DNA from 2 places in the Cytobacillus spongiae genome. Region 2 is predicted to be linked to the other one. Evidence: a T-box and tRNA genes for the amino acid it is inferred to sense, from the RefSeq annotation. Region 2 holds a T-box; the other holds one or more tRNA genes.
The links. A T-box is a leader RNA that pairs with one kind of tRNA and senses whether it is charged. The one in region 2 lies ahead of argS (arginine--tRNA ligase), so its partner is inferred to be a tRNA-Arg.
Positions count from the first base shown of each region.

Region 1: it encodes a tRNA-Arg, which carries the amino acid that the T-box ahead of argS (arginine--tRNA ligase) is inferred to sense. The anticodon was not compared.

Region 1 covers NZ_CP089997.1:284,427-300,475, reverse strand. The annotation lists gene tsaB (tRNA (adenosine(37)-N6)-threonylcarbamoyltransferase complex dimerization subunit type 1 TsaB) at 1-530, opposite strand, end outside; gene tsaE (tRNA (adenosine(37)-N6)-threonylcarbamoyltransferase complex ATPase subunit type 1 TsaE) at 527-982, opposite strand; tRNA gene LS684_RS01680 (tRNA-Asp) at 1,356-1,432, opposite strand; tRNA gene LS684_RS01675 (tRNA-Met) at 1,436-1,509, opposite strand; rRNA gene rrf (5S ribosomal RNA) at 1,531-1,647, opposite strand; rRNA gene LS684_RS01665 (23S ribosomal RNA) at 1,786-4,718, opposite strand; rRNA gene LS684_RS01660 (16S ribosomal RNA) at 5,034-6,584, opposite strand; tRNA gene LS684_RS01655 (tRNA-Gly) at 6,669-6,742, opposite strand; tRNA gene LS684_RS01650 (tRNA-Pro) at 6,768-6,844, opposite strand; tRNA gene LS684_RS01645 (tRNA-Arg) at 6,854-6,930, opposite strand; tRNA gene LS684_RS01640 (tRNA-Leu) at 6,998-7,084, opposite strand; tRNA gene LS684_RS01635 (tRNA-Leu) at 7,144-7,228, opposite strand; tRNA gene LS684_RS01630 (tRNA-Lys) at 7,243-7,318, opposite strand; tRNA gene LS684_RS01625 (tRNA-Gln) at 7,326-7,400, opposite strand; tRNA gene LS684_RS01620 (tRNA-Asp) at 7,412-7,488, opposite strand; tRNA gene LS684_RS01615 (tRNA-Glu) at 7,567-7,638, opposite strand; tRNA gene LS684_RS01610 (tRNA-Ser) at 7,648-7,738, opposite strand; tRNA gene LS684_RS01605 (tRNA-Asn) at 7,742-7,816, opposite strand; gene LS684_RS01600 (SprT family protein) at 7,949-8,419, opposite strand; gene cmpA (cortex morphogenetic protein CmpA) at 8,663-8,776, shown strand; gene LS684_RS01590 (Tex family protein) at 8,785-10,923, opposite strand; gene LS684_RS01585 (PP2C family serine/threonine-protein phosphatase) at 11,028-11,633, opposite strand; gene sigB (RNA polymerase sigma factor SigB) at 11,630-12,421, opposite strand; gene rsbW (anti-sigma B factor RsbW) at 12,399-12,872, opposite strand; gene LS684_RS01570 (anti-sigma factor antagonist) at 12,872-13,201, opposite strand; gene LS684_RS01565 (PP2C family protein-serine/threonine phosphatase) at 13,265-14,275, opposite strand; gene LS684_RS01560 (anti-sigma regulatory factor) at 14,287-14,688, opposite strand; gene LS684_RS01555 (STAS domain-containing protein) at 14,691-15,047, opposite strand; gene LS684_RS01550 (RsbT co-antagonist protein RsbRA) at 15,044-15,877, opposite strand.
Region 2 covers NZ_CP089997.1:2,085,590-2,101,638, reverse strand. The annotation lists gene LS684_RS10595 (ABC transporter ATP-binding protein) at 1-923, opposite strand, end outside; gene LS684_RS10590 (ABC transporter permease) at 934-1,761, opposite strand; gene LS684_RS10585 (ABC transporter permease) at 1,758-2,627, opposite strand; gene LS684_RS10580 (ABC transporter substrate-binding protein) at 2,605-3,837, opposite strand; gene LS684_RS10575 (staygreen family protein) at 3,956-4,444, opposite strand; gene LS684_RS10570 (YybI family spore inner coat protein) at 4,539-5,291, opposite strand; gene LS684_RS10565 (alanine/glycine:cation symporter family protein) at 5,500-6,945, opposite strand; gene parC (DNA topoisomerase IV subunit A) at 7,120-9,552, opposite strand; gene parE (DNA topoisomerase IV subunit B) at 9,552-11,528, opposite strand; gene argS (arginine--tRNA ligase) at 11,929-13,614, opposite strand; T-box leader at 13,659-13,877, opposite strand; gene LS684_RS10545 (CoA-binding protein) at 13,920-14,342, opposite strand; gene LS684_RS10540 (glycine betaine ABC transporter substrate-binding protein) at 14,384-15,277, opposite strand; gene LS684_RS10535 (ABC transporter permease) at 15,295-15,948, opposite strand; gene LS684_RS10530 (ABC transporter ATP-binding protein) at 15,941-16,049, opposite strand, start outside.

The sequences.
Region 1 (16,049 bases), 1.8 Mb from region 2:
AATACCGAATCAATTGCCCCTTGATGAATGGGCAAGTCATTTCCGACGAACAATACAGGCTGTGTCTCTTTCTTCAGCTGCTCAACCCATTGATCACACATGATCAGTTGATCATTGATCACAGTTGTCAACTTTCCATTTTGAAATTGATATAAGCCTGTATACACTTGACCTCGTCTAGCATCAAATATTGGAGAAATCATGCCATTAAAATAGCGACCAGTTGACGCCGCAAGTACTTCTAGGCTTGAGACACCAACAAGAGGGATATTTAACGTCCAGGCTAACGTTTTAGCAAGCGTTACACCAATACGAACCCCTGTATAAGATCCAGGACCTTTTGCCACAACAATCTTAGTTAAATCTGAAGGTTTCGTATCACATTCCTTCATCAATCCTTCAACTGCTGGCATGGCCCGTACGGAATGATTCTTCTTTAAATTGGTTACATACTCACCAATTACTTTATCTTGTTCTATAATTGCTACCCCAAGTGAATAATTGGATGTATCAATTGCTAAAATTCTCATTGAAAAATCTCCTTACATAGCTCTTCATATCGCTTACCATGTGGCATCATTTGAATTCTTCTAGAGTCCTCTTCTCCGTGGAATAATTGGATCTCTAGCAACTCCTTTGGTAGCTGCTCCTGAATGAGATGAGCCCATTCCACAACAGTTACACCCTCTCCATCGAAATATTCATCAAAGCCTAAATCCTCGAAGGAATCTTCCACTCGGTATACATCCATATGATATAAAGGCAACCGTCCCCTGTATTCTTTAATAATCGTAAATGTTGGGCTATTCACCGTTTTAGCTATGTCTAATCCTTTGGCTAGCCCCTTCGTAAATGTTGTTTTTCCTGCACCTAAGTCTCCTTCTAATGTGAGAACATCTCCCGCTTGAAGAAGTTGTCCTAATCGTTTTGAGAATTCCATCGTTTCCTCAGGTGTGGACGTTTTCAATTCAAATGGCTTCATTCACAATCACCTTTATATTAAGTATTTGACATACCTCTAGCTCTTTAAAACATGTCGTAGGAATCTATATGTAGTTTACATGAATTTTGCTCAATGGGCAAAGGCTGTAACTGAATGAGCTTAACATTTACTACTATGATAATATTAGAGAATTCTAGCGTGGAAAAGTGTGGTTAATCTGTTCATACTGACGATGGGTAGAATAGTTGAGTGCTTAGCTGTTGTTCTTTGTTTATAATATGAATGAGTTTCTAGCTAATTAGGAGCATACTTTTGCCCATAAAAATAGACCACATCCATTTGCTGTGGTCGTAATAAACAATCCGTATAAATAAAAAAAACGAAACATTATGCTTCGTAGATTACTTGAAAATGGCGGTCCGGACGGGACTCGAACCCGCGACCTCCTGCGTGACAGGCAGGCATTCTAACCAACTGAACTACCGGACCAAATTGCGGGGACAGGATTTGAACCTGCGACCTTCGGGTTATGAGCCCGACGAGCTACCAGACTGCTCCACCCCGCGATAATATTATTAAAAAGCAAAGCCTGGCGACGTCCTACTCTCACAAGGGGACAGCCCCTAACTACCATCGGCGCTGAGAAACTTAACTTCCGTGTTCGGCATGGGAACGGGTGTGACCTTCTCGCCTTTATCACCAGACTATTTTAACTTGAGGTTTGTTCCCTCAAAACTAGATAATGTATAGAAGAAAGAATTACGGTAATGCCATTGAATTGACTAGTCCAGCTACGGCTCCTACCTTCTATCGAAGTTGTACAGTCGCCTTCGCTTTCTTATTTGGTTAAGTCCTCGATCGATTAGTATCAGTCAGCTCCACATGTCACCATGCTTCCACCTCTGACCTATCAACCTGATCATCTTTCAGGGATCTTACTAGCTTGCGCTATGGGAAATCTCATCTTGAGGGGGGCTTCATGCTTAGATGCTTTCAGCACTTATCCCTTCCGCACATAGCTACCCAGCGATGCCTTTGGCAAGACAACTGGTACACCAGCGGTGCGTCCATCCCGGTCCTCTCGTACTAAGGACAGCTCCTCTCAAATTTCCTACGCCCACGACGGATAGGGACCGAACTGTCTCACGACGTTCTGAACCCAGCTCGCGTACCGCTTTAATGGGCGAACAGCCCAACCCTTGGGACCGACTACAGCCCCAGGATGCGATGAGCCGACATCGAGGTGCCAAACCTCCCCGTCGATGTGGACTCTTGGGGGAGATAAGCCTGTTATCCCCGGGGTAGCTTTTATCCGTTGAGCGATGGCCCTTCCATGCGGAACCACCGGATCACTAAGCCCGACTTTCGTCCCTGCTCGACTTGTAGGTCTCGCAGTCAAGCTCCCTTGTGCCTTTACACTCTACGAATGATTTCCAACCATTCTGAGGGAACCTTTGGGCGCCTCCGTTACTCTTTAGGAGGCGACCGCCCCAGTCAAACTGCCCACCTGACACTGTCTCCCGCCCCGATCAGGGGCGTGGGTTAGAATTTCAATACAGCCAGGGTAGTATCCCACCAATGCCTCCACCGAAGCTGGCGCTCCGGCTTCCAAGGCTCCTACCTATCCTGTACAAGCTGTACCAAAATTCAATATCAGGCTACAGTAAAGCTCCACGGGGTCTTTCCGTCCTGTCGCGGGTAACCTGCATCTTCACAGGTACTATAATTTCACCGAGTCTCTCGTTGAGACAGTGCCCAGATCGTTACGCCTTTCGTGCGGGTCGGAACTTACCCGACAAGGAATTTCGCTACCTTAGGACCGTTATAGTTACGGCCGCCGTTTACTGGGGCTTCGATTCAGAGCTTCGCTTACGCTAACCCCTCCTCTTAACCTTCCAGCACCGGGCAGGCGTCAGCCCCTATACTTCGCCTTGCGGCTTTGCAGAGACCTGTGTTTTTGCTAAACAGTCGCCTGGGCCTATTCACTGCGGCTTTTCAGGGCTATTCACCCTAAAAAGCACCCCTTCTCCCGAAGTTACGGGGTCATTTTGCCGAGTTCCTTAACGAGAGTTCTCTCGCTCACCTTAGGATTCTCTCCTCGCCTACCTGTGTCGGTTTGCGGTACGGGCACCTTTTTCCTCGCTAGAGGCTTTTCTTGGCAGTGTGGAATCAGGAACTTCGGTACTTTATTTCCCTCGCCATCACAGCTCCGCCTTATGGTAACGGGATTTGCCTCGTTACCGGCCTAACTGCTTGGACGCGCATATCCAACAGCGCGCTTACCCTATCCTCCTGCGTCCCCCCATTGCTCAAACGGAAAAGAGGTGGTACAGGAATATCAACCTGTTGTCCATCGCCTACGCTTTTCAGCCTCGGCTTAGGTCCCGACTAACCCTGAGCGGACGAGCCTTCCTCAGGAAACCTTAGGCATTCGGTGGATGGGATTCTCACCCATCTTTCGCTACTCATACCGGCATTCTCACTTCTAAGCGCTCCACCAGTCCTTGCGGTCTAGCTTCAACGCCCTTAGAACGCTCTCCTACCACTGACATCGTAGATGTCAATCCACAGCTTCGGTGATACGTTTAGCCCCGGTACATTTTCGGCGCGGAGTCACTCGACCAGTGAGCTATTACGCACTCTTTAAATGGTGGCTGCTTCTAAGCCAACATCCTGGTTGTCTAAGCAACTCCACATCCTTTTCCACTTAACGTATACTTTGGGACCTTAGCTGGTGGTCTGGGCTGTTTCCCTTTCGACTACGGATCTTATCACTCGCAGTCTGACTCCCATGGATAAGTCTTTGGCATTCGGAGTTTATCTGAATTCGGTAACCCGATGGGGGCCCCTAGTCCAAACAGTGCTCTACCTCCAAGACTCTTACTACATGAGGCTAGCCCTAAAGCTATTTCGGAGAGAACCAGCTATCTCCAAGTTCGATTGGAATTTCTCCGCTACCCACACCTCATCCCCGCACTTTTCAACGTGCGTGGGTTCGGGCCTCCATCCAGTGTTACCTGGACTTCACCCTGGACATGGGTAGATCACCTGGTTTCGGGTCTACGACCACATACTCATTCGCCCTATTCAGACTCGCTTTCGCTACGGCTCCGTCTATCCAACTTAACCTTGCATGTAATCGTAACTCGCCGGTTCATTCTACAAAAGGCACGCTATCACCCATTAACGGGCTCTAACTACTTGTAGGCACACGGTTTCAGGATCTTTTTCACTCCCCTTCCGGGGTGCTTTTCACCTTTCCCTCACGGTACTGGTTCACTATCGGTCACTAGGGAGTATTTAGCCTTGGGAGATGGTCCTCCCAGCTTCCGACGGGATTTCACGTGTCCCGCCGTACTCAGGATCCACTCAAGAGGGAACGAAGTTTCAACTACAGGGTTGTTACCTTCTCTGACCAGCCTTTCCAGGCTTGTTCGTTTACTCCGTTCCTTTGTAACTCCGTATAGAGTGTCCTACAACCCCAAGAGGCAAGCCTCTTGGTTTGGGCTAATCCCGTTTCGCTCGCCGCTACTCAGGGAATCGCATTTGCTTTCTCTTCCTCCGGGTACTTAGATGTTTCAGTTCCCCGGGTCTGCCTTCCATATCCTATGTATTCAGATAAGGATTCCATCCCATTACGGATAGAGGGTTTCCCCATTCGGAAATCTCCGGATCAAAGCTTACTTACAGCTCCCCGAAGCATATCGGTGTTAGTACCGTCCTTCATCGGCTCCTAGTGCCAAGGCATTCACCGTGCGCCCTTTCTAACTTAACCTATAAGCTTTCAATACACATCGCATCTCTTCGTCAGCTTCCTTCGCTCCGCTCCTCATGTACGTAAGTACATTCCGGTGCTCACTCAGTTGCTTCCTCGACCTGCTCGTGTCTTGAAACCTTCTAATTTCTTGTTTAGAGAAAATCTTAAGATTGGCGATTACTCGGTAATTCTTTTTTCTTCTATATTTCATTATCTAGTTTTCAAGGAACAAGTTCACTTTCTTCTATAATAAGAAGAGAGTTTGTTATAGAGAGATTGCTCTCTCAAAACTAAACGAACCATAAGCGTCAACTTTCATGTAAATATCCTTAGAAAGGAGGTGATCCAGCCGCACCTTCCGATACGGCTACCTTGTTACGACTTCACCCCAATCATCTGTCCCACCTTAGGCGGCTGGCTCCAAAAGGTTACCCCACCGACTTCGGGTGTTACAAACTCTCGTGGTGTGACGGGCGGTGTGTACAAGGCCCGGGAACGTATTCACCGCGGCATGCTGATCCGCGATTACTAGCGATTCCGGCTTCATGCAGGCGAGTTGCAGCCTGCAATCCGAACTGAGAATGGTTTTATGGGATTGGCTAAACCTCGCGGTCTTGCAGCCCTTTGTACCATCCATTGTAGCACGTGTGTAGCCCAGGTCATAAGGGGCATGATGATTTGACGTCATCCCCACCTTCCTCCGGTTTGTCACCGGCAGTCACCTTAGAGTGCCCAACTGAATGCTGGCAACTAAGATCAAGGGTTGCGCTCGTTGCGGGACTTAACCCAACATCTCACGACACGAGCTGACGACAACCATGCACCACCTGTCATCCTGTCCCCCGAAGGGGAACGCCCTATCTCTAGGGTTGTCAGGAGATGTCAAGACCTGGTAAGGTTCTTCGCGTTGCTTCGAATTAAACCACATGCTCCACCGCTTGTGCGGGCCCCCGTCAATTCCTTTGAGTTTCAGTCTTGCGACCGTACTCCCCAGGCGGAGTGCTTAATGCGTTAGCTGCAGCACTAAAGGGCGGAAACCCTCTAACACTTAGCACTCATCGTTTACGGCGTGGACTACCAGGGTATCTAATCCTGTTCGCTCCCCACGCTTTCGCGCCTCAGCGTCAGTTACAGACCAGAGAGTCGCCTTCGCCACTGGTGTTCCTCCACATCTCTACGCATTTCACCGCTACACGTGGAATTCCACTCTCCTCTTCTGCACTCAAGTTCCCCAGTTTCCAATGACCCTCCACGGTTGAGCCGTGGGCTTTCACATCAGACTTAAGGAACCGCCTGCGCGCGCTTTACGCCCAATAATTCCGGACAACGCTTGCCACCTACGTATTACCGCGGCTGCTGGCACGTAGTTAGCCGTGGCTTTCTGGTTAGGTACCGTCAAGGTACCGCCCTATTCGAACGGTACTTGTTCTTCCCTAACAACAGAGTTTTACGATCCGAAAACCTTCATCACTCACGCGGCGTTGCTCCGTCAGACTTTCGTCCATTGCGGAAGATTCCCTACTGCTGCCTCCCGTAGGAGTCTGGGCCGTGTCTCAGTCCCAGTGTGGCCGATCACCCTCTCAGGTCGGCTACGCATCGTTGCCTTGGTGAGCCGTTACCTCACCAACTAGCTAATGCGCCGCGGGCCCATCTATAAGTGATAGCCGAAGCCATCTTTCAGAATCCTAACATGTGTTAGGAGCCATTATCCGGTATTAGCCCCGGTTTCCCGGAGTTATCCCAGTCTTATAGGCAGGTTGCCCACGTGTTACTCACCCGTCCGCCGCTAATCTTTAAAAGCAAGCTTTTAAAGATCCGCTCGACTTGCATGTATTAGGCACGCCGCCAGCGTTCGTCCTGAGCCAGGATCAAACTCTCCATTAAAGAGTATTGATTAGCTCAATAGTTAAAACAAATTAAAACGTTGACGTTATGGTTCGTTTAGTTTTCAAAGAACAATCATTTGGTTGGAGCGGGTGATGGGAATCGAACCCACGACATCAGCTTGGAAGGCTGAGGTTTTACCATTAAACTACACCCGCATATTAGAAGGATAAAGATTCACTCTGGTCGGGAAGACAGGATTCGAACCTGCGACCCCTTGGTCCCAAACCAAGTGCTCTACCAAGCTGAGCTACTTCCCGTTTTTAGAATGGCGCGCCCGAGAGGAGTCGAACCCCTAACCTTTTGATCCGTAGTCAAACGCTCTATCCAATTGAGCTACGGGCGCCTTTCAAAACGACTTACTAAGTATATCAAACTCGATAGCTAGTGTCAATCTTTTTTTAAAACTTTTTTGGTGCGGCCGAGAGGACTTGAACCTCCACGGGGTTAACCCCCACTAGGCCCTCAACCTAGCGCGTCTGCCATTCCGCCACGACCGCTTAAAGGAAAGACAAGATATATCATACCATACAATGCATCATTATGCAATCATAATGTTTGGTGCGGGTGAAGGGAGTCGAACCCCCACGCCTTGCGGCGCCAGATCCTAAGTCTGGTGCGTCTGCCAATTCCGCCACACCCGCAATGAAATTGAAAATGGTGAGCCATGAAGGACTCGAACCTTCGACCCTCTGATTAAAAGTCAGATGCTCTACCGACTGAGCTAATGGCTCTAAAAAATGGCTGGGCTAGCAGGATTTGAACCTACGCATGACGGAGTCAAAGTCCGTTGCCTTACCGCTTGGCTATAGCCCAATATATTATAATGGCGGTCCGGACGGGACTCGAACCCGCGACCTCCTGCGTGACAGGCAGGCATTCTAACCAACTGAACTACCGGACCAAAATAACTCATTATAGATAATGAATAGTCAGCAAAGCAACTGTCCTTGCCAGTTCCTCACTGACTATTAAAAGCCGATGACCCGTACGGGATTCGAACCCGTGTTACCGCCGTGAAAGGGCGGTGTCTTAACCGCTTGACCAACGGGCCATTATATTATGGCGGAGAAGGAGGGATTTGAACCCTCGCGCCGGTTACCCGACCTACACCCTTAGCAGGGGCGCCTCTTCAGCCTCTTGAGTACTTCCCCATATGGCTCCACAGGCAGGACTCGAACCTGCGACCGATCGGTTAACAGCCGATAGCTCTACCACTGAGCTACTGTGGAATAATCTTAAAATGTCATATGTCTTATCGACTCTTCATATTATAATGACATGTAATATGAAAGTCAATAATCATTTTTTCAAAAATAAACAAGCACTGGAAAGCAGTGACGGTTATTAAATTTAACATAACATTAATCAACCGTCAACTCTTTCACTTTAATTAATTTACCACGGCATTTTCCACAAACATATTTCGAAGTGTTGATTACTTTCTTTCTTCGATATTGGGTTCCGCATTGTTCGCACATATAGAAAATGGTCTTTCTTATTTTTCTAGTTGGTCGGTTAGGTAGTGTAGAACAGTATCTTGCTCCTCCTACTTGGTTGAGCAGCAATTTAAAATCTGCATCTTTATGCTGATACCCCTTGCCTTCTAAATGCAAATGATAATGGCAAAGCTCATGCTTGATGATGCTGATGACTTCATTTATTCCGATTTGTTCTAAATATTTTCTATTAATTTCGATATTGTGGGAACCTAATAAGTATCGTCCCCCAGTGGTTTGCAAGCGAGCATTAAAAACCGCTTTGTGCTTAAATGGCTTTTGGAAAGAATCATTTGATATTTTTTCCACCAGCTGTTGAAGCTCTTTATCTTCCATAACTTACTCATTTCCTTCTATAGAACACTATATGTGAACCTGACAATCTATTATAACATACATTGATATTGTCTTCTGTAAGAATAACTCTCATCTCACATGCAGCTAATCAAAGAAAGCGTAATGTAAATATGGTATTTTTGCACGTTTAGTTCTTTGTTCAAGGTAATTCAAAAAATCCCTTCCTTTCCACAAAAAAAAGGAAAACAACCTTTGTTAGTCATCAGAGGAGGTATCACGACTATGCCCACATGGTTTCAGAATCAAATGCAAAGAGCTTTCTTAGAGAAGGATCGTTATCAAATTAAACTACTCAACCAATTCTGGTTTATTTACAGAAAAAAACACTGCTCATAAGGCAGTGTTTATTCCTCTGGAGATAGCATTGATAATGCAACTCTTCCCTTTTGTATATCTATACTATCTACCCAAACCGTCACAACGTCTCCTACTGCGACTACGTCTAGTGGATGTTTTACAAATTGACGTCTTAGCTTAGAGATATGAACAAGTCCATCCTGCTTCACTCCTACATCAATAAATGCCCCAAAGTCGACTACATTTCGAACCGTACCTTGCAGCTCCATTCCTGGCTTTAGATCCTCTAGCTTTAACACGTCTTTCTTTAATAAAGGCTTAGGTAGATCATCCCGCGGGTCTCGTTCTGGCCTTACTAACGCATCAATAATGTCTTGTAATGTAAGTTCCCCTACCCCTAGTTCAGTAGCGCTTTTCTGAACATCAAGTTTTGCTAGGGCTTCTTTAAGCTCTGGCTTCCCGATATCTTTTGTAGAGAAGCCAAGTGGGGATAATAGATTCTTTACTTCTGAATAATTCTCTGGATGGATACCTGTTCGATCTAAGGGCTCTGCTCCATCAATGATTCTCAAAAATCCAATTGCTTGCTCATATGTTTTCGCGCCTAGCCTAGGGATTTTCTTTAATTGACTTCGTTTAGAAAACTTGCCTTCTTCTTCTCTTTTTTTCACAATATTATTAGCTACTGACTTTGATAATCCAGCTACATATTGAAGAAGTGACGAAGAGGCAGTATTCACATTGACTCCAACCTGGTTAACCGTTGTTTCTACAACGAATGTCAGGGATTCAGAAAGCTTCTTTTGAGAAACATCATGCTGATATTGTCCAACTCCAACTGACTTCGGGTCAATCTTCACGAGCTCCGCCAATGGATCTTGCAGCCTACGAGCAATTGATACGGCACTTCTTTCCTCCACTTGATAATTCGGAAACTCTTCTCTTGCTAAATCTGAGGCTGAATAGACACTCGCACCGGCCTCATTCACGATGAGATAAAAAATATTTCCTTGTATTTCTTTTAGAATATCTACAACGAATTGCTCCGTTTCCCTAGAAGCTGTCCCATTTCCTATTGCCACCATCTCTACTTGATGCGTTCGAATAACCTTAATGATTTTTTCACGAGCTTCCTTTGTTTTAGAGACAGGAGGATGAGGATAGATCACTCCGATATCTAGTACCTTTCCTGTTTCATCAACAACCGCAAGTTTACAGCCTGTTCGATAGGCAGGATCTACCCCTAACACAACCTTTCCTTTTAAAGGAGGTTGAAGAAGGAGGTTTCGTAAGTTCTCAGAGAAAATATGAATGGCCTGTTCTTCTGCTTTTTCCGTCAATTCGCTGCGGATTTCTCGTTCTATGGATGGCTGAATTAATCGCTTGTATCCATCCTCAATCGCTTCTTTGACGGTTGAAGCTGTTATCGAATTTGCCTTCGTAATCCATTTCTTCTCTAAGTAGCTTATAATCCACTCTATGTTTGGCTTAATATTCACCTTTAATATGTCTTCTTTTTCTCCACGATTAATCGCAAGAGTTCGGTGAGGAACAATTTTTGATACTGGTTCCTCATATTCGTAGTACATCTCGTATACTTTCTTTTCATCCTTATCAGCATCTTTGAGTGTCGTTTCTATCTTTCCAGTTTTATACGTTTCTTTACGTATCCACTTGCGGCCATCTGGATGATCTGACACCCATTCAGCGATAATATCTTTCCCGCCTGCAATCACATGGTCTACACTTAATACTTCTTTCTCTTCAGATAAAAACTCGTTAGCCTTCTCCTCTATGTTCTCTTCCATCGGGAATGTCATCAGCCATTCTGCGAAAGGCTCCAACCCTTTTTCCTTTGCGACAGTTGCCTTTGTTCTTCGCTTTTGTTTATACGGACGATATAGATCCTCTACTTCTTGTAGCTTAACGGCTTTTTCAATTGATTGCTTTAAGTCAGGCGTTAGCTTCCCTTGGTCTTCTATTAAACGAATGACCTCTACTTTACGTTGCTCAAGGTTTTGTATGTATTGCCATCTTTCACTTACTTCTCTGATTTGCACCTCATCTAGAGCTCCGGTCTGTTCCTTTCGGTAACGAGCGATGAAAGGAACGGTATTTCCATCCTCTAGGAGGGCAATCGTATTGCGTACTTGCTTTAAATTCAACGATTGCTCTTTCGCAATCATTTCCAGAAAACGTTCTTTATTATTTACTGTTTGCTCCAATTGTCAGTCCTCCAACACGATCATTGTCTCTACTATATTAACAAATCATCTAAATCAGGAAAAGCTTACCCCGTTACGAGTAAGCTTCCTAGTATAAATGTAGCATCATCTGCTGTTGATGAATGGTTTTTTTTAATTTTTTCAGCGACGGTTCTTACGTCAAATAGTCCGGTTAATAAGGACTTCACTCCATTTAAGTCAAGCCCATCGGAAAAAATGATAAACTTTGAGTTCTCCTCGTAGGAGAATCTTTGTGTGTGTAGGGATTGCGGACGTCCCGATAGGTAGCCTTTTACAGGCAAAGGGTAGGTTAATTTTCCAGAGGGAGAATATAGGAAGAAGCGAATATTACCGACACAGCTGTAGACGAATTCACGTTGCGAAAAACTCACCTTAAAAATTAACACAGCTGCCCCACGCTTATAGGCTAATACTTCATTACAATAATTCATGAGCGTATTTACATCTTTATCATGATGCTCTTTAACAACAGAAATGACAGCAGATGAGGAAATATTGGCATACTCACCACTTCCTAGACCATCAGCTAGTACACAAATAAAGTAGTCCTTTGTTGTTGTGAAGAAAAAGCTATCCCCACAGAAGTGTTTCCCTTCTTTAGTTGTCTGATGTGCAAGCACTTCTACTTTTTCATTATTTACATAATTCATGAAATACGCTCCGAATTATTTTCTTCATGATCGATCGCATCTTTTAGCTTTTTAATCGCCTTGCGCTGTAAGCGAGAAACATGCATCTGTGAGATACCTAGTATTTCACCAGTTTCTTTTTGACTTTTATTCTCTAAGTAAGTGTAGTGAATCACGGATCTTTCTCGATCAGATAAAACGTGTAATACTTTTTCAAGCATCATTCTCTGGTTTACCTTTTCATACCCTTCATCTGTTGAACCCACCATATCGAGAAGCGTTACAGTGCCCCCATCTGAATCTGCTTCAAATGAATGGTCAACAGATAAAGCTTGATACCCTTTCCCCATTTCCATCGCTTCAAGGACTTCTTCCTCGGAAACTGAAAGAGCTTCTGCAATTTCAATCACCTTTGGTGAACGGTGAAGTGTTGTTGTTAATTCCTCAACAGTCAATTTTATTTTGGGACCAAGCTCTTTGATACGACGCGGGACATGAACACTCCATGTTTTGTCACGTAAAAAGCGTTTAATCTCACCTATGATTGTAGGAATTGCAAAGGCTTCAAAGGTTTTTCCAAATGAAGGATCATATCTACGGATTGCTCCTAATAATCCAAGCATTCCAACTTGTACGATATCCTCGTGATATGATTTTCCTTTTGAATATTTTCTAGCTAGTGATTCTACTAAATTTTGATATTGAATGACTAGTCTATTCTGCGCTTCAACATCTTGCTCTTCTTGAAAATCCCTTATGAGCTCATTAATTTCTTCTCTAGTTAATTTAGGTTGAGATTGTTTCGGCATCGCTCTCCACCTGCTCTCCCTCTAGGTACTTAGTCATAAAGACCGTAACACCTTCTTTATGATGAATTCTCACTTCATCCATCAGTGTTTCAATAAGGTAAAGGCCTAATCCCCCTTCACGTAAAAACTCCACATCTTCATTCCTGTCATGAGGTTTTACTGCTTTACGAGTTTCTTCAAAGTCAAAGCTCTGTCCGTTATCTGCCACCATCACTTCAATCTTATCTTTATATAACCCGAATCCTAGAACAACTTCTCCCTTTTCATCTACTTGATAGGCATGCTGCACTGCATTGGTGCATGCCTCACTAGTCGCTACTTTCAAATCTTCAATTTCATCGTAGGAAAAACCCATGCGGCTTGCAATTCCAGAGATTGTTAAGCGAATGACACCAACATACTCTGGTTTAGCAGGTATTTTCATTTCGATATAATCAAACGGTTGATTCATTATTCTTCACCTACAATCTGGCTGTTAATATCCATAATGTCAGCTAGACCAGTTATTTCAAAAAGCCTTTTCAACCTCTCCGATAGCCCGATCATCCGAAAGCTCCCGTTGCTTGCCCGAACTTGTTTAAATGCTCCTACAAATACACCAAGTCCTGTGCTATCCATATAAGTTACATCTGATAAGTCGACTATAATATGGACATCTCCCTTTTGTGCTAACGGGAAAAGCGTTTCACGGAGCTGAGGGGCCGTATATGCGTCGATTTCTCCTCTCACGCTCACTTTGACACAGGCATCTAGCTCTTTCACGTCTGTTAATATATTCAAAACTGACCCACCCCTTAACATCATCATATCAATCGATTATTCAGTACCCTTTAATCCGGCTCGCTAAACATTCCGTTTTAATATAATTAATGTAAAATCATCACGTAATTGGAAATGCTGTAATTTTTCTAATTCCTTGTAAACGTTTTGAACAATTTCTTGCGCGCTCAAATGCATGTACTTCATGATATAGCCAGTTAGGCGATTCTTTTCGATAAAACCATCGTCCGTTCGACACTCCGTTACTCCATCAGACATCAGAATCACCATATCCCCTACATTCACTTGCTTCTCATATTGGCGATATTTCGCTTTTTTATCAACTCCAAGCAAAAGCCCTCTTGCTTGGAGCTCAGAAAAGTCGTCTAATTTCGAATCATAATACAACGCAGGCTCATGCCCTGCAGAAGCGTAATATAGACAGTGGTTAGCAGGGTTATACATCCCGTAAAACATCGTAATAAACATGCTAGGATCTACATTTTGCTCTACCACACGGTTCAGATTTTCAAGTACACTGCTTGGGTCATAGCGGTTTTCTGGCAAGCTATCCATAGCATACTTAATCATAGACATACACATCGCCGCTGGGATTCCTTTTCCAATGACATCTGCAATGGCAATGCTTATATTATCATTCTCATCTTGGACAAAATGATAGTAATCACCATTCATTTGCCTTGCCGGAACGCTAATTGCCCCCACATCAATGCTGGTTAGCTGCGGAATACTCGTGCCAAGTAAGTTTTTTTGTACATTGGCTGCAATCTCAATCTCAGAACGCAACTCTTCTTGTTTATGTCTTAAGCTTTGATGCTCTCGATACGCAAGTCCATAGCCAATCATCACTTCCAAAAGAATATCTAACGAGTGAAAAACCTCTTCGGGCAGGTCAGGACTAATATCCGTTAAAATGCTTTTATGCAGGCTAATGATTTCTTCAGGAGAAATTTTATGTTCGATCGTTTTTCTACTAAACTTTTGCCCTTGATAGAGAGCATCCTCTGTTTGTTGTCGTAAATAATTTTCGAGTATTTCTCGATACTTAGATTCCATCACATTGCGGAAATCCAAGCTTACCCCCCCTAACGGAGCCATTTCGTTGCTCTTATATCTGTTCCCTTTCCACAGATAGAATCAATGTAAAATTCATCCATAAGTCGCTTCACACCAGGCAAGCCCGCTCCAAGACCCCCAGATGTAGAATATCCATCCTCCATTACCTGGCGGATATCACTAATTCCAGGTCCTTCATCAACTGCTACAATTTGCAGACCCGACTTTCCACCTTCATAAATCTTCTCAATACAAACCTTTCCTTGACCTGCATATAGATAGATATTTCGAGCGAGTTCACTAATCGCTGTTGTTATTCTTGCTTGGTCTACCGTACCAAAGCCAAGCTCTTTGGCTACATTTCGCCCTAATTGACGGGCAGCAACAATATCCCATTCACTAACGATTCTTACACAGGATTGGATTTCCATCGTCAGTCCCCCAATTCCTGTTGTAATTTCTCCAAACCTTTTTCTAGATCTAGCGCTGTGAGAATATCGTCTAGACTGATTCCTAGCTCAATTAATGTAATTGCCACACCAGGCTGAATACCAGTAATAACAACCTTCGCACCCATTAACTGGGACATATTAATAACGTCTCCTAACACTTTTGCGATAAAAGAATCAATAAAGTCAATCGATGTAAGGTCAATGACCACACCATTTGCGCTTGTTTCGTGTATTTTATGAAGTAAATCTTCTTGAAATTGCAATGCCGTTTTATCGTCTAGCTCCCATTGGATGGAGACTAATAAACAATCATACAGCTTTAAAATAGGGATTCTCACTCTTCATCCCCCACCTTAATAATTTTCCGGCTCATCAGTTCAAGTGCATCCTCGATTCCTTTTTTCAATGTATTTCTTGTCGTAATTTGGTTTAAATTAATTCCAAGGTTTACGATCGTTTGTGCAATTTCAGGACGAATGCCCACGAGCATGCATTTCGCACCGACTAAACGAACCGCATCCGCTGCTTGAATAATGTGATGAGCAACCATCGTATCTACAACAGGTACACCTGTAATATCAATAAGCACAACCTCCGAACGGTGCTTAACGACTCCATTCAATAGGTTTTCCATAATTTGCTTTGCGCGCTCTGTGTCAATTGTACCTACTAGTGGCATGACAGTAATTCCTTCAAACACGGGAATTAACGGAGCAGACAGCTCCTGTAGAGCAATCTTCTGAAGAGTAACTGTTTTTTCCCATGTACTTGAATACATATTCACAATTTCATTTTGCATAGGAGACATCCACGTATCGAATCCGTATACGACATCCATTTGGTTTTCAGTTGTTACCTTGCTATCTTCTTTCATTTTTTCAAATACAATTTTTGCAAATATATGTAATCCCTTCGTCACGAAGTTTAACGGCCAACCTAGACGGACAATTTTTTCTACAAAGTCTGTTAGCTTGGAAGAGTATTGCCCATTTGAACCTTGTATACTAATGATTATCATTTCAATAAACTCATGACTTGTTTCTGTGAATACTTGATCGGATACGACTTTTGTTACACGTTCATCTGCATTATCCTTAACTTCCTTCACCCAGCTTGTAAAAATCTGCTCTTTGTTTTCCTGAATATAATTTGCAATCATTCTGTTCATCATTTTCTCCCCTTTGTTAAAAGCAGTTTCCTATTGTTCTCCCTAAAAACAACGAGTGCGAATGTAAAAAACATTCATATTTATGTGTGTATATATCAATAATAATAACAATTTATCCTTTTCAAGTAAAAGTCTCAATATGCATATTACCTTTGTTTATACCCTCATTTTT
Region 2 (16,049 bases):
TTCGGATGATCAAGTGTAATATTCACTCGTTGATCCACTTGATGTTCGTGATCTCGTAAGGTAACGGTTTGGTTTAATGCGGGTATATCAATGTCACAGAAGACGCTGCCATACTTAAACCGCTTGCTTGTCACTACTCCTGCCCACATATATTCATTTGTCGACTCCGTAGAAGGCATACATATCAGATGGTTTGCGTGGATAAACCGACGCTCATCTAGTAGAATTCCCTCGCTAATAAAACTAGCTACAAATCGATTTTTCGGAAATGAATAGATATCTGTTGGCACCCCTAGTTGTTGAAGCGAACCCTCCCCCAACACCGCCAGCTTATCTCCTAGCGACATCGCTTCCTCACGGTCATGCGTTACAAATATGCTCGTGATTTGATGTTGTTTCAATAATTCTCTTACCCAAACAGTTACCTCTCTTCTGAGTTCATGATCAATACTACTAAATGGCTCATCTAATAGCAGTAGCTTTGGCTGGGTGATAAGAGCACGAGCTAATGCAACCCGCTGTTGTTGTCCGCCCGACAATTCATGAGGGTATTTCCTCTCAAGCTTATCCATTCCTATGTGGTGAATAAACTCTCTCCCCCTCATTTGACGCTCCTTCTTGGTCATTCTTGTGAAATGTAGACCATATATGACATTATCAAGAACGGTCATATGTGGAAAAAGCAAGGCTTCTTGAAACATGAGGACAACAGGCCGCCTATTTGCATGAGTAAGATTGAAATTTTCCTTCTGAATGAGCACGTCCCCTGAATAATCGAGATCTAGGCCAGCGATTGCTTTTAATAAGGATGATTTTCCTGTTCCAGACGGGCCGACTAAGCTTAATATATCACCCTGTGTCATCGTAAACGAAACATCCGTAAATACCGGCTGTCCTTCGAATTGCTTGCTTAGATGTGATATTTCAATGTAATCATTTATAATGATCCCCTCCTGACTTACGTTCTAACTGTAGCTTCTTCTGATAGGGTACGAGTAACCGAAAAAGGATTTCAAACACAAGTACTGAGAAGATAGGCAACAAAGCAAATAGTAGTGAAAAGCTCGCAATTACTGCATCATTGACACTTGATAAAAAAGGGAAGTAGATGATGGCTAGTGTAATGACATTTCCCCCTCCAATCAATGCAGTTAATATATATTGACTCATTGATATGACTAAGATCAAAAATAGACTACTACGGATACTTGGAAGCAAGAGCGGCAAATAGACTGTATAATAGGTCTTCCGTTTTGTTGCTCCTAGAGTTGCGGCAGCATGAGAATAGGAATTCCCTATCGATTCAAAACCGGCACGAATGATTTTCACTGTGTACGGTACAGTTGGTAATAAATGTACAAGAACCACGCCCATCCACTGATCGGCTAAGCCGATGCGGATAAAACTTAAATGAATTCCCATGGCAACAGCTAAGCTTGGAATCATAAGCGGTAAGAGCAGTACACTCTCTACAATCGACTTTCCTTTGAAATGCTCAAATGCTAACACATAAGCTGCAGGAACAGCAATGATGAAATTTAGCAAAATAACCACAAAGCCAATGAGCAACGATTGGAATACTGCATCTAGCAATCTTGGTTCTGAAAATAATACGGACCAGCCTTGTAGTGAAAATTGATTCGGCCATACCATGGGCCAGTTCCAGCTAATTGAAAAGCTTTTCGTAACGAGCAGAATAAATGGAAGGAGTGTCATTACATAGAAAAGGACAGAAAGAAATGGTTGGATTCTTCTATTCATCTATCCACCTCTCCTTTCACAAACCGCTTCCGATTGTGTAAATGCCAAATATAATACAATACGACTGGCAGCATAATCACAAGCGTGAGCAAAATCATAACCGCAAATGCGTATGGTCTTTGACTCCAATCCCCTTCATAAAACCAATCATACGTTAATACGGAAACATATTTTGGATAAGTCGTTCCAAGAAGGTATGGTACTTCATAAGCTCCTAAGACAAACGCGAAGATTATTAAGCCCGCTTCTGCCACAACTGGATAAAGAAACGGCCATTCGATATCCTTGAAAACTCTCCACTTGCTCCCTCCTAATGTTTGAACAACGAGCGGATAATTGGGGTTCATTTGAACGTATACCGGTAATACCATTAAGACGACAAATGGAACCTCTTTACCGATATACGTCAATATCATACCAATCCCATGATGGTCTCGGATCCAAAGGGGGAAATCGCTGTAGTCATCGATCCACCCTATCGTTTCGAAAATAGCGGATACCCAGCCTGTTTGAGAAAGCAACAAAAGCATGACATACGCCCAAACAAAATGAGGGAAAAGCATGGGGATCCATATGAGAGCCTTGCTATGATGGGATTTCAATGATTCAAACATCCATTTGGCTACTAGAAGGCCAATCAGTAACGATAGAGTCGTAGATACCGAGGCAATGGTAAGGCTTAATTGAATAGAATCCAGAAAGGTTGGATCTTTTAGTATTTCCTTATAATAGGTTAGCGTCCATGAACCATCTCCTTGGATACTCGTCAAAAAGGCGGATAAGAGTCCGTATCCAACTAGTAGCAAAACAAAGAAGATGGCAGGAAATAACGCAAAGCTAATTTTACTTCGTTTGGACCACTTCATGAATCCAATTCTCCTCTATCCAGTTCACATACTGCGCATCCATTTCAGGTAAGAACGACTCATCTAGTACTCTTTGAGGTAATACAGAAGTACCGCGATCATAGGAGTCGATTTGTGCTTGTGTTTCTGCTGGAAGCAATTCCTTATCAAGTGACATATTTTCCCCCCAGTAAGTAGAGTCATATTTTGCAAATTGGGCATCAGGTGATAATAGGAAATTGGCTGCTACAAGGGCAGCTGCTTTATTTGGGCTGTTAAACGGAATGGCTAAATAATGCGTATTGCCAATTGATCCTGACTCCAAAACAAATGATTTCGTTGTCTTCGGAAACACACCCTCTTCGATTAAGCTTTCCGCGCGTGCTTCATTATAGCCCATCGTCATCCATACCTCCCCTTGGCTATACAAACGATCTAATTCTGTCAAAGAAGCTGGGTACGTAGCACCTTCTCTCCATAAATCCTTTTCGATATCATTTAAATAACCCCACATCCAGTCGCTATTCTGTTCTGCAAGGGCTTCACTATACCCATTTTCAAGGAGTGGTTCCGGTCCACCTGCACTTTTATAGAGAACATGACGTAAAAATGCATTACCGGTAAAATCACTTGCATCTGGGTAAGTAAACCTTCCTGGATGTTCTTTTACCCAATTTTGTAATTCTTCAAAGCTAGTAGGGGGATTACTTACTTTGGCAGAATCATAGAAAAATACGAACTGAACCTTTCCCCAAGGAGCTTCATACCCATTGATTTCCGTACCAAAATCATATTGTAGGTCAAGACGATCTTGTTTTAAAAAAGAGGTATAATTAGGTAGTTGATCAGTAAATGGGCCGTATAAAAGCTCGTTCGTCTTGGCATTTCTGAAATTTCCCCCATTGATCCAAATGAGATCAATTGTCCCCTTTTCCTTATTAGCTTTTTTCTCATTTAATAGTTTTTGAAGAATTTCATTCGTATCAATTGGCACTCTTTCTAACGCAACCCCAGCGTTTTCTAGTAATTGAGGCGCTACCCAATCATCGATATACGAATTTACGCCTTCATCTCCGCCCCACATATAGATTCGAACGTTCTCTCCCTCTGCAAGCGCTTGAATGTCATCCCAATCTTTGTTTGCGAGGTGAACTACCTCTGCATCTGGCTGTTGACTACAAGCACTTAAAATAAGTAGAAAGATAAATGCAAGTGATATTTTTTTCTTCATTCCGTTTTCCTCCTAATTTTTCCTTTATCCTACACGAATAAGCATATTCATTTCTGTAAGGAGGATTACATATTACCGTAAAGATTAAATCAAAAAAAACACAGGCGAATCGCCTGTGTTAAGTTACGGTCTGTTTTTTAGATTGCATTTCGATCATTAAATATTTTCTAGGCGTGCCAAAGTACAGCAATTGGTTAAATTGAGGATACACGGATGAGAACTGAATAAAAATGGGAGAATCTAATAGCCATGGATAATGAAGATAAAAGCTTCTGTCCCCATATACCATTGCTGTTAATGCGAGATCTAACTCCCGCTTGAAAATCATGTAGCGAATTTTGGCGTATTTCTCATCGAATTCTCCTCCGCTGACATATACCGTTCCATTTAGTATATACTGTCCCATTTTTGGCGTCCATTCAGCTACCACTTCATCACGAAATTGAGGATTGACTGCTTTCATATCATATCGAATGCCGATGGATAAGTATAATTCCCCTGTTGTATCTGAATGGGTAAGTGTGTACTTTCTTCCTTCCACTGGATGGAAAGGTGTAGCTGGTGGTAGATAGGTTACAGTCAGTAGATTGGAATCAAAGTTCGTCATACATTCGTTCCCCCTCATACAGCTAGTTCATTCTATTTTCATCATGCTTATTGTAGTCTATGAAATGAGAGGGGATTGCGTGACAAATGCCTACCTATTTAATTTCCATCACATCAGCGCCAAGAAGCTTCCATTTCCCATGATCAAGCTTCCAGATGGATTCAACAAATGCAATAGCATCTGCGTTGTATGCCCCACTGACTCTTTGGACTCCTTTTAATCCAACAGATCCATCTTCTAATTTAATTGGCTTTAACAATCCATATGCATGAACCATTAACTCTTGCGGTTCATTCAATTTTTCATTGACATATAACCCCATCTTGTTATATTCCTCTTTGCGGTTTTGTAAATCGAATTGATACGTTTTGCCTGTTTCATTGATTGTTAAATTGGCTTTATAGTGATCAAGAAATTGGGCTTGCATCAGCAAAGGATCAGGAACAGTCAGGTCATGAATGGAAAAATCTTTTAAGCTATATAAGTAGTGCTGTGATAGTCCTCCACTACCACCAGTTGGAACAGTAACAAATATATCTACGACTCCATCCTGATTTAAGTCTTGAAAAACAATTGTAGGCTCATAGCCGCCATCGAGCTTAATTGTATAGTGCTCTTGGTTGGATGCCACGATTTCCAACTTGATTTCTTTGAGGAAACTCGCTTTGTTGTCAAAAGGAGTGCCTTTCACATATATAGTATCCTTTATTTGATCACCGGTTACATCCACTTGGTCTTTCGAGATCGTTGCTTCTTTTTTGTTTTCTTCTATTGCATATACGCCGGTAATTGCAGACAGTGACATGAAGAAAAAGGATGCAAAAGCAAATAATAACTCTTTTTTCATCAAATTGATAGCCTCCCTAGAAACGACTCTTTCACTTAGTATCTCCATTATTGGTAAAAACATGTAAACTTCATGTGGAAATTTCAACATGACTTGCTTGTCGTTTTTTTATTTCTTTTAAGTTAGGGGGCATTCTATGATTCAGAAGGATAAAAAAGCCGCACCTAGCTAGCATGGTTACACTAGACAAGTACGGCTTGATGGTCTGTTAAATTGATTGTTTTGTGTTTTCAGTTGTTGGTTTACTCTCCCAACATTCAATTCCCTCGAGTCCAGAGATGGAATCTGCGTAGAAAACTGGATCTTTGTCATCCTCGCGTTGCTTTTGGTAATCCTTTAAGGCTTTATATGCAATTTTCCCTAATAGGAAGATAACAATTAAGTTAATAAAGGCCATAATTCCCATGAATAGATCGGCAAGCGTCCAAACAATCGAAAGGTTGACGACAGCTCCGAAAATTACCATAGCCAGCACAGCCATACGATAGATGAAAAGCATCGCTTTACTATTTTTGATAAACTCAATATTCGTTTCTCCATAATAATAGTTCCCAATAATGGAGCTAAAAGCGAATAGGAATATCGAAATGGCAATAAAGATCGTAGCCCATGAACCAATATGCTCGGATAACGCAAATTGAGTTAATTGAATGCCCGTTAATTCGGTTGCAGCATAATCACCTGATAAAAGAATAATAAAGGCAGTTGCCGAACAGATTAAGATCGTGTCAACAAAGACACCAAGCGTTTGGATTAATCCTTGTTTGACTGGGTGTGTGACAGCTGCAGTGGCTGCTGCGTTTGGAGCGCTACCCATTCCCGCTTCATTTGAGAACAGACCGCGTTTAATCCCCATCATGATCGCCGCACCGATACCTCCACCGACCACTTCTTCCACGCCAAAGGCACTTTTCACAATTAGACTAAGAACGGCAGGTACTTCTGTAATATTAAGAATAACAATAAAAATAGCAAGAAGTAGATAAATCGTCGCCATAATCGGCACAATCACTTGTGATACATGAGCAATCCTTTTGACACCACCAAAAATGACAAGACCGGTTAGAACCACTAATACGATTCCAACTGAAAAGCGGCTCATACCAAATGCTTCGTTAAAAGCAATTGAAATGGTGTTCGATTGCACTGAATTAAAGACAAGACCAAAGCAAAATGTAATAATAATTGCAAATAATACACCTAGCCAGCGCATATGAAGTCCTTTTTGAATATAATAGGCAGGTCCTCCTCTGAATCCATCCTTATCATGAACCTTATAAATTTGCGCTAATGTACTTTCTACAAAGCTCGATGCTGCGCCGAAGAAGGCGATAATCCACATCCAAAATACGGCTCCAGGCCCTCCAGCTGCAATCGCTGTTGCTACACCTGCAAGGTTTCCCGTTCCAACTCGAGAAGCGGCACTGATGCAAAATGCTTGAAAGGAAGATAGCCCTTTTTTTCCATCAGAAGACACCATTGCCTTGTCACCAAGGAGACGAAACATTTCACGAAAGTATCTTAATTGGACAAACCCTGTTTTTACGCTAAATAATAATCCTAAAAGAATCAGTACAGCAATTAAAATATACGTCCAAAAAAAGTCACTGACTGTTGCAATTTGGGTCTCCCATATTTGTAAAGTCTTTTCCATAGAGTTCCTCCTGATTTTCTTGTTGAAAGTATTTAGACTTTATTATAGTAATCTATCAAAGAAAAACAAGTACTAATTTTCTTATTTTGCGAGATTTTGTCGAAGAAGAGGATATAAGCAGGAGAAAATCTCCATGATAATAAACTACCCAGCCTTAAGACTGGGTAGTAAAAATTATTGAACTTCTTTCATTTCTTCTTTCCAAATCGCGACAATTCGGCCTGCTTCTGATTCATCTAAGACAAACGAGCCATTAGAATACCGATCATTGTTTCGCAAATCTTTCACTTGCGTTTTCTCTGTTAGTCCTTTTTCAGACTCAACCAAGATGATAGATGTGTCCGTTACGAGTTCTAAACCAATTAATCGGTGTGGATTCGATTTGAGCTCACGAAGCATAACCACTCCACGTTTAGCACGTGATGCAAGCTCAAATTCATCAAGCTTCATGCGTTTAATCGCCCCGCGCTGAGTAACGATGACTACACTTTGTTTGATTCCCATTTCAATGAGCTTCCCGCTTACGACAAAATCACCGTCTTTTAAATTGATTCCTTTAACTCCAGCGGCACGAGCACCAACAATATTTACTTCTTCTTCTTTAAAGCGAAGACCGTAACCTAAATGAGTGGCAAGCAATAGCTCTTGCTGTCCATTTGTTAAATGCACATCGACTACCTCGTCATCTCCTTTTAAGTTGATGGCCACTAATGGCTTAGAGTAACGTTGAGCTTTATAAGCCTTAAGCTCTGTTTTCTTCACCATTCCATTTTTAGTGACAAACAGCATAAACAGATCTTGTTCAAAGTCTTTAATCGGGAATGCTTGCAAAATTTGTTCATCCCGATCGATTGGAATAATATTCGCAATATGCTGTCCGAGATCTTTCCAACGGATATCTGGTAGTTCATGAACAGGACAATATAAATAATTCCCTTTATTTGTAAATAGGACAACCACATCGGTTGTGTTCACATCCAGCTGGGCAATGAGTCGATCTGAATCCTTCATGCCGAAATCCTGTCCATTAGACGCAGCATAAGAACGAAGACTTGTTCGTTTCACATAGCCCTCTTTTGTAACAGATACGATGACATCTTCACTTGCTACAAGAACCTCGAGGTTAATCTTTATTTCTTCAATTTCTGCTTCGATTTGCGTTTTTCTATCATCCTCGAACTTTTTCTTAACCGCTTTAAGCTCTTTTTTAATAACCGAATGAAGCACTTTTTCACTTTGTAGGATCGCTGAAAGCTCTTCGATTTTCTTCGCTAACTCACTTGCTTCATTCTGTAAAGCAGTAATATCCGTATTGGTTAATCGATAAAGCTGTAAAGATACAATTGCTTCTGCTTGTGGCTCTGAAAAAGCGAATTTCGCAATGATATTGTCTTTCGCGTCTCGTTTGTCTTTTGAAGCTCGAATGGTCGCAATCACTTCATCTAATACAGATAGAGCTTTCATTAACCCTTCGACAATATGCTCTCGATCTTTCGCTTTTTGTAAATCGTATTGTGAGCGTTTTGTAACAACATCTTTTTGATGCCCGATGTAAGCATCAAGCAACTCGCGAATACCTAGTAATTTCGGCCGTTTATTTGAAATAGCTACCATATTAAAATTATATGGAATTTGAAGGTCGCTATTTTTATACAAGTAATTTAAAACGCCTTCTGCGTCCGCATCCTTCTTCAATTCGACGACCATACGGAGACCGGTGCGATCTGTTTCATCCCGGACCTCCGCAATCCCTTCCACTTTCCGGTCCAATCGAAATTCGTCGATCTTCTTAACAAGATTGGCTTTATTGACTTCATACGGGATTTCCGTAATGACAATTTGTTGTTTGCCCCCGCGAACATCCTCAATATTCGCTTTTCCGCGAATGATGATTTTCCCTTTCCCTGTTTCATAGGCTTTGCGAATTCCGTCAACGCCTTGAATAATGCCTCCAGTTGGAAAATCCGGTCCTTTTATCACCTTCATTAGGTCATCAACAGTCGATTGGGGGTTGTCCATCCGTAAAATGACACCGTCAATGACTTCGCCTAAGTGATGAGGGGGAATTTCTGTTGCATACCCTGCTGATATTCCCGTTGATCCATTAACAAGTAAATTCGGATACATGGAAGGTAGTACAGTTGGTTCACTTGACGTGTCATCGAAGTTTGGAATAAACTCTACCGTATTTTTTTCAATATCCCGCAATAATTCTGATGCAATTGCAGATAAGCGCGCCTCTGTATAACGCATCGCAGCTGGAGGATCGCCATCGATACTTCCGTTATTTCCATGCATTTCAACAAGTAGATTTCTAAGCTTCCAGTCCTGACTCATCCGCACCATGGCATCGTAAACAGATGTATCACCATGAGGATGATAATTCCCAATTACATTTCCGACTGTTTTTGCCGCTTTTCGGAATCCTTTTTCATTTGTATTGCCTTCTACATGCATGGCATACAGAATTCGGCGCTGTACAGGCTTAAGTCCATCGCGAGCATCAGGAAGGGCACGCTCCTGAATGATATACTTACTGTAGCGTCCAAAGCGATCACCTAACACATCCTCAAGAGGTAAGTCACGAAATTTCTCTGATGCATTTATCATTCCACTACCTCCTCAATTACCGAAATGTTTTCGTTCTCCAGAATGCTTCCATCTTCTTCAAGACCGAAGGCAACATTGGATTCAATCCATTTTCGTCGAGGCTCTACCTTATCACCCATTAATGTGGTAACACGACGTTCAGCACGTGCCGCATCATCAATACGTACGCGTATTAGTGTACGCGTTTCCGGGTTCATCGTTGTCTCCCAAAGCTGGTCTGCGTTCATTTCGCCGAGACCTTTATAGCGCTGAATCATATAGCCTTTCCCGATTTTCTTCATGGCATCCTGGAGTTCTTCATCACTCCACGTGTACTCTACAACTTCCTTTTTCCCGGTCCCTTTGCTCACTTTATATAAAGGAGGAAGGGCAATAAATACCTTACCAGCCTCAACAAGTGGTTTCATATAGCGGTAGAAGAAAGTAAGAAGAAGAACTTGGATATGAGCACCGTCAGTATCTGCATCGGTCATAATAATGATCTTGTCATAATTTACATCATCTAAGTTAAAATCCGCTCCAATTCCAGCACCAATTGCATGGATAATCGTGTTAATTTCTTCATTTTTAAAAATATCAGCTAGCTTCGCTTTTTCCGTATTTATCACTTTCCCGCGCAGAGGAAGGATGGCTTGGAAACGGCGATCACGTCCTTGTTTTGCTGATCCACCTGCCGAGTCACCCTCAACAAGGTACAATTCATTTTTTTGAGGATTCTTCGATTGAGCAGGTGTTAGCTTACCAGATAATACCGTTTCAGACCGCTTCCGCTTTTTGCCGCTTCGAGCTTCCTCTCTTGCTTTTCGAGCAGCTTCTCTTGCTTGATACGCCTTGATCGCTTTTTTAATAAGGAGGGAGCTGATATCAGGATTTTCTTCAAAGAAATAAGAAAGATGCTCCGATACGACTGTATCAACAGCAGAACGAGCTTCACTTGTTCCTAATTTTCCTTTTGTTTGGCCTTCAAATTGCAAGAGCTCCTCTGGCACGCGAACCGAAATGATCGCTGAAAAGCCTTCACGGATATCTGCACCATCTAGGTTTTTATCTTTTTCCTTAAGAAGGTTCACTTTACGAGCATATTCGTTAAACATTCTCGTAATCGCTGTTTTTGCACCTGCTTCATGCGTTCCACCGTCTTTTGTGCGAACGTTGTTAACAAATGACAGAACATTTTCGGAATAGCCATCATTAAATTGGAAGGCAAAGTCCACTTCAATACCATTGTGAGCACCTTCAAAGCTAATCACGGGATGAAGGGAGTCCTTTTCCTCATTTAAGTACTGTACAAAAGCTTCTATTCCGTTTTCATAATAAAAAACGTCATGGAAATCATTTCGCTCATCAATGATTTCCATTTTCATTCCTTTTAACAAGAAAGCAGACTCTCTTAAACGTTCACATAATGTTTCATAATTATAGGTAGTGGCAGAAAAGATGGTTGGATCCGGCTTAAAATGAATGGTTGTTCCAGTTTGATTCGTTTTCCCAACCTTTTCAAGCGTTGTAACAGGCTTTCCTCCATTTTCAAAACGTTGCTCATAGACGAAGCCTTCTCTTCTAATTTTGACGACTAGCCATTCAGATAAGGCATTTACAACTGATGCTCCAACACCGTGCAGGCCACCGCTTGTTTTATAGCCACCTTGACCAAATTTTCCACCTGCATGTAACACAGTTAGAATGACCTCAGGCGTCGGCTTGCCTAATTTATGCATACCTGTTGGCATTCCTCTTCCTTTGTCCTGTACACTAACGGAATGATCTTTATGTAATTTCACAATAATTGTGTTTCCATAACCAGCTAATGCTTCATCAACTGAATTATCTACGATTTCATACACTAAGTGATGAAGACCTCGTGAATCTGTGCTTCCGATATACATTCCCGGACGCTTTCGAACAGCTTCTAGTCCTTCTAGTACTTGTATGGCATCATCATTGTACTCAAATGCTTGTTGATTTTTTGCCACGAACATACCCCTTTCATCTTGCAAACAACACGCTATCGTCTTTGTATGTATAATGTCGAACATCCGTATATGTATTCGTTATAAAATTTAGATAATCCTTTAATAAAATGTGATTATTATTTGAACGAACAAATGTTCTATACCGTCTATATTATCAACTTCACGAAAAGACGTCTATGTTTTATTGTATATATTTATTGAGATTTGGCAAATAAGTTCATGAATCAGATTTCATAATTACTAGAGAAAAAGCCTTTTCTTTTCTCTTCCCTTTCATTTGCATAAGCCCTTTATAAGTATAAACCAATTTGATCTAGATTAGTTTGATAAATTAGCTTCTGGTTTTGATGCGTAAAAAAACCCATGGCCATTTGACAGCACCAATGGGTTTAACTTACCATTACATTCTTTCTGGAGCCTCAATTCCAAGTAAACGCAAGCCCTCTTTTAACACAACCGTTACTGAATAAACAAGAGATAGTCTAACCTGTTTTTGTTCTTCATCTAAGATCCGTACCATTCCATAATATTTATTGAATGCCTTTGATACATCTAGAACGTACCGAGCAATTTGTGATGGATCGTATTCCTTTAATGACCGCTCAATTGTAGTAGGGAACTCCGTTAATAACGTAATGATCTCCCATGCAGAATCATCATTGAAGCTAGCAATCTCAACACCCTCTTGAAAATCCCCTTTTCGTAATAAAGAACATGCCCGAGCATGTGTATATTGAACATATGGGCCAGTTTCGCCTTCAAATTTCAGCATATCCTCTAAGGAAAATTCAATATCATTTTGACGGAAGTGCTTAAGATCATGAAAGATAACCGCTCCCGTACCGACCTGTCTTGCTACTTGATCTACGTTCGGTATTTCTGCATTTCTCGCTGCAATGTTCGCTTTTGAATGGGTGATCGCCTCATTTAATACTTCTTCCAAAAGCACAACCTTTCCTCTTCTGGTCGACATTTTCTTTCCGTCTTTTAACATCATGCCAAATGGAATATGGACTAGCCCTTTTTGCCAAGGTAAGGCTAATTTATTTAAAACAGCGAACACTTGTTTAAAATGCAGGGCTTGTTCATTTCCAACAACATAAAGGGACTTAGTAAAGTGGTATGTTTTTTGGCGGTAAATGGCTGCTGCTAGATCTCTTGTTGCATATAAGGTTGTGCCATTTGTTTTTTTTATTAAGGTTGGTGGTAGGCTGTATTCATCAAGTGTCACCACTTTTGCACCATCTGATTCGACTAATAAACAATTCTCTTTCAATTGCTGTATAACCGCTTCCATTTGATCATTGTAGAAGGCTTCACCGTGATATGAGTCAAATGTGATGCCTAGTAGCTCATAAATTCTAGCAAATTCCTTTAATGACTCGTCCTTAAACCAAGACCATAAAAAATAAGCTTCTTCATTGCCATTCTCTAACCTTTTGAACCACTCTCTAGCTTGTTCATTTAAGCTTTCATCAAGCTCTGCTGCCTCGTGAAATTGGACGTATAGGCGTAATAATTCTTTAATCGGCTGCATTTTGACTTGATCTTCATTGCCCCACATTTTATAGGCAACGATTAATTTACCAAATTGTGTGCCCCAATCCCCCAAATAGTTTATACGAATCGGCTGAAATCCGCATTTTTGCAATATAAGTGCTATTGAATTTCCAATAACAGTAGACCGTAGATGCCCCATTGAAAAAGGCTTTGCAATATTAGGGGATGAAAAGTCAATGGTGACGACCTGATTTTCCCCTATATGACTTGTTCCGTACTCATTTTTTTCGTTCAATATCTTTCTGATCACCATTGTTGAAACAGTCGATTTTTTGAGGAATACATTGACATAGCCATTTACCGCTTCTACTTTTTCAAACTCAGGAGATGCTAGTTTTTGGGCTAGTTCTTCTGCAATCGTCTGAGGTGACTTGCGAAAAATTTTTGAAAGCTCATAGCAAGGAAACGCAAGGTCGCCTAAATGAGCAAATTTCGGCTTTTCAATCCTTGTTCGTATATCTGATTGCTGTAACGTACCTTCTAAACAATCAACTAGTACTTGACTGAACCGTTCTTTATCATTCACCATAATCTCCCCCTAAATAAAAAGCTCCCGTCTCTTTATTAACATAAAGAGACGGGAGCTTTGACCCGTGGTACCACTCTAATTGTATAATCCAAGGATTATACCACTTTCTTTTCTAACGGGGCATGCCCCGGCTTCCCCTACTTAGTTCAGGAAAGCATCTACAAAGTGCGCTTCATTATGTGTAATAGGTTCAGGCTTTCACCATCCCTGAATCGCTAGTCCCACCCTTACATAATTACTCTCTTTGTCACTGATGTTGGATATATTTTTATATATTATAAAGCTTTAATAAAAAATAGCAACTAGCTTCGTGACTTTGTTAAGGCGTGCTCTACTTTAATGCATCGATCCATAATAATGATATAGCCCTTTTCTTTTAGAAAAGTATATGCTTCCTCATGTTCTACACCCAGTTGAGCCCAGAATACATCTGCATCGATTTCAACAAATTCCTTTGCGATGTCAGGTAAAAATTCGGATCGGCGAAAAATATTGACGATATCTACATGGCCGTCAATATCTTTCAGGCTTGCAACGGCTTTGACACCTAGCACTTCATCAATACTCGGATTGACTGGAATAATTTCGTAGCCTGCTTTTTGCATTGCTTCTGAAACCATGTATGAAGTTCTTTCAGGATTCGCACTTAACCCAACAACAGCAATTCTCTTCGCCTTTTTTAAGATGGAACCTATTTCTTCTCTACTTGGATTTTCAATTGGCATCTGTCTTCCCACTTTCCATTAATATAAGTAAAGCTAATAGCTTAGTCTTCGATTAACCCTTTTGAAATAAGAAATTCTCTTGCTACCTCTTTTGGGTCATTTTTATCAATGTCTACTTTAGCATTCATTTCTGACATTTCTGTTTCGCTGATTTTTCCAGCAAGCTCATTGACAACCTTTTCTAGGTCAGGAAACTGATCAAGCACTTCTTGTCTTACTACCGGTGCTGCATAGTAAGCAGGGAAAAATCCTTTATCATCCTTTAATGATTCCAAGTCATATCGAACAATGCGGCCATCTGTAGTAAAAGCAGGGATGACATCTACATCTCCTTGCTTAACAGCTTCATACATTATGTTCGGATCAAAGCTTTCTGTACCTTTGAATTGGAATGCATATGCTTCTGCTAAAGCATCATACCCGTCTGCTCGTTCGTAAAATTGATGGGGAGCTCCAAACGTAAGATCCTTTGTGAAAGGAACTAGGTCTGAAAATGTTTCTGCTTCAATATTTTGCTCTTTTGTATAGGCGAGCGTGTACGTGTTTTCAAAGCCAAGCGGCTCTAACCAAACGACATCAAATTTCTCCTTGTAGCCCTTTCTCACTCGCTCTAATACAGAATCTGCTGACTCTCCTGGCTCAGCTTTTTCCTTCAAAACAGCCTCAAGTCCTGTACCTGTATATTCTACATACATATCAATATCTCCTTTTTCAAGAGCAGGAGTTAAGATCGACACTTCACCTAGACTGTCTTTTACTTCCACGTTATAATCTGTCTTCGCTTGAATATACTCGGATAAGATATGAGGGAGAATATATTGCTCGGTCCACATTTTTCCTGAAATGACAATTTTCTCGTCATTATTTCCTCCACATGCCGAAAGAATAGTGACGACCATTAATAGAATTGATACTACTAATCCTTTTCGATTCATCTATCTGGTTCCTCCAATCAATTTTTCATTCCTTTTGGTGTGGCTAATTTTTCTACTCGCTTTAATAAATAATCAAAGAAAATTGCAAGTGCCGCTGCTGGAATGGCTCCTGCGAGTACCAGCTGATTATTCCAGGTGGATAGACCGCGATAAATCAAATCCCCTAAGCCACCAGCACCAACAAAAGTTGCAAGTGTCGCAACCCCAACCGTTAATACGGTAGCTGTGCGAATTCCTGCCATCATAAACGGAAGGGAGAGTGGCAATTCAATTTTTGTTAATATTTGTTTACTTGTCATCCCCATCCCTTTTCCTGCTTCAATAATCCCGCTATCCACACCAACAATTCCTGTATATGTATTTCGGAGGATAGGCAAAAGAGAATAGATGGTCAGCGCTGTAATGGCCGTAACACTACCTGTTCCAAAGATGGGAATAAGAAATCCGAAAAAGGCAAGGCTTGGAATCGTTTGAAACACAGCAGTTATTCCAATGAAAAACTCAGCAAATTTTCGATTGCGCGAAATATAGATACCTAAAGGAATGGCAATGAATAAGGCAATAAAAATACTGGTAAATGATAAAAATAAATGCTCCATTAAGCCCTTTAAAATATCATCTGAACGGGTAGACACCGTGTCTAGAAAGAGTGAAAATGAATTTTTATCCATGCTGCACCTCTTTCCCATCAATGCCCGAGTAATAGGACAGAAGCTGATCCTTTGAAATCATCCCGACAAGCTGACGTTCTTTTGTTAGAACAGGTACAATG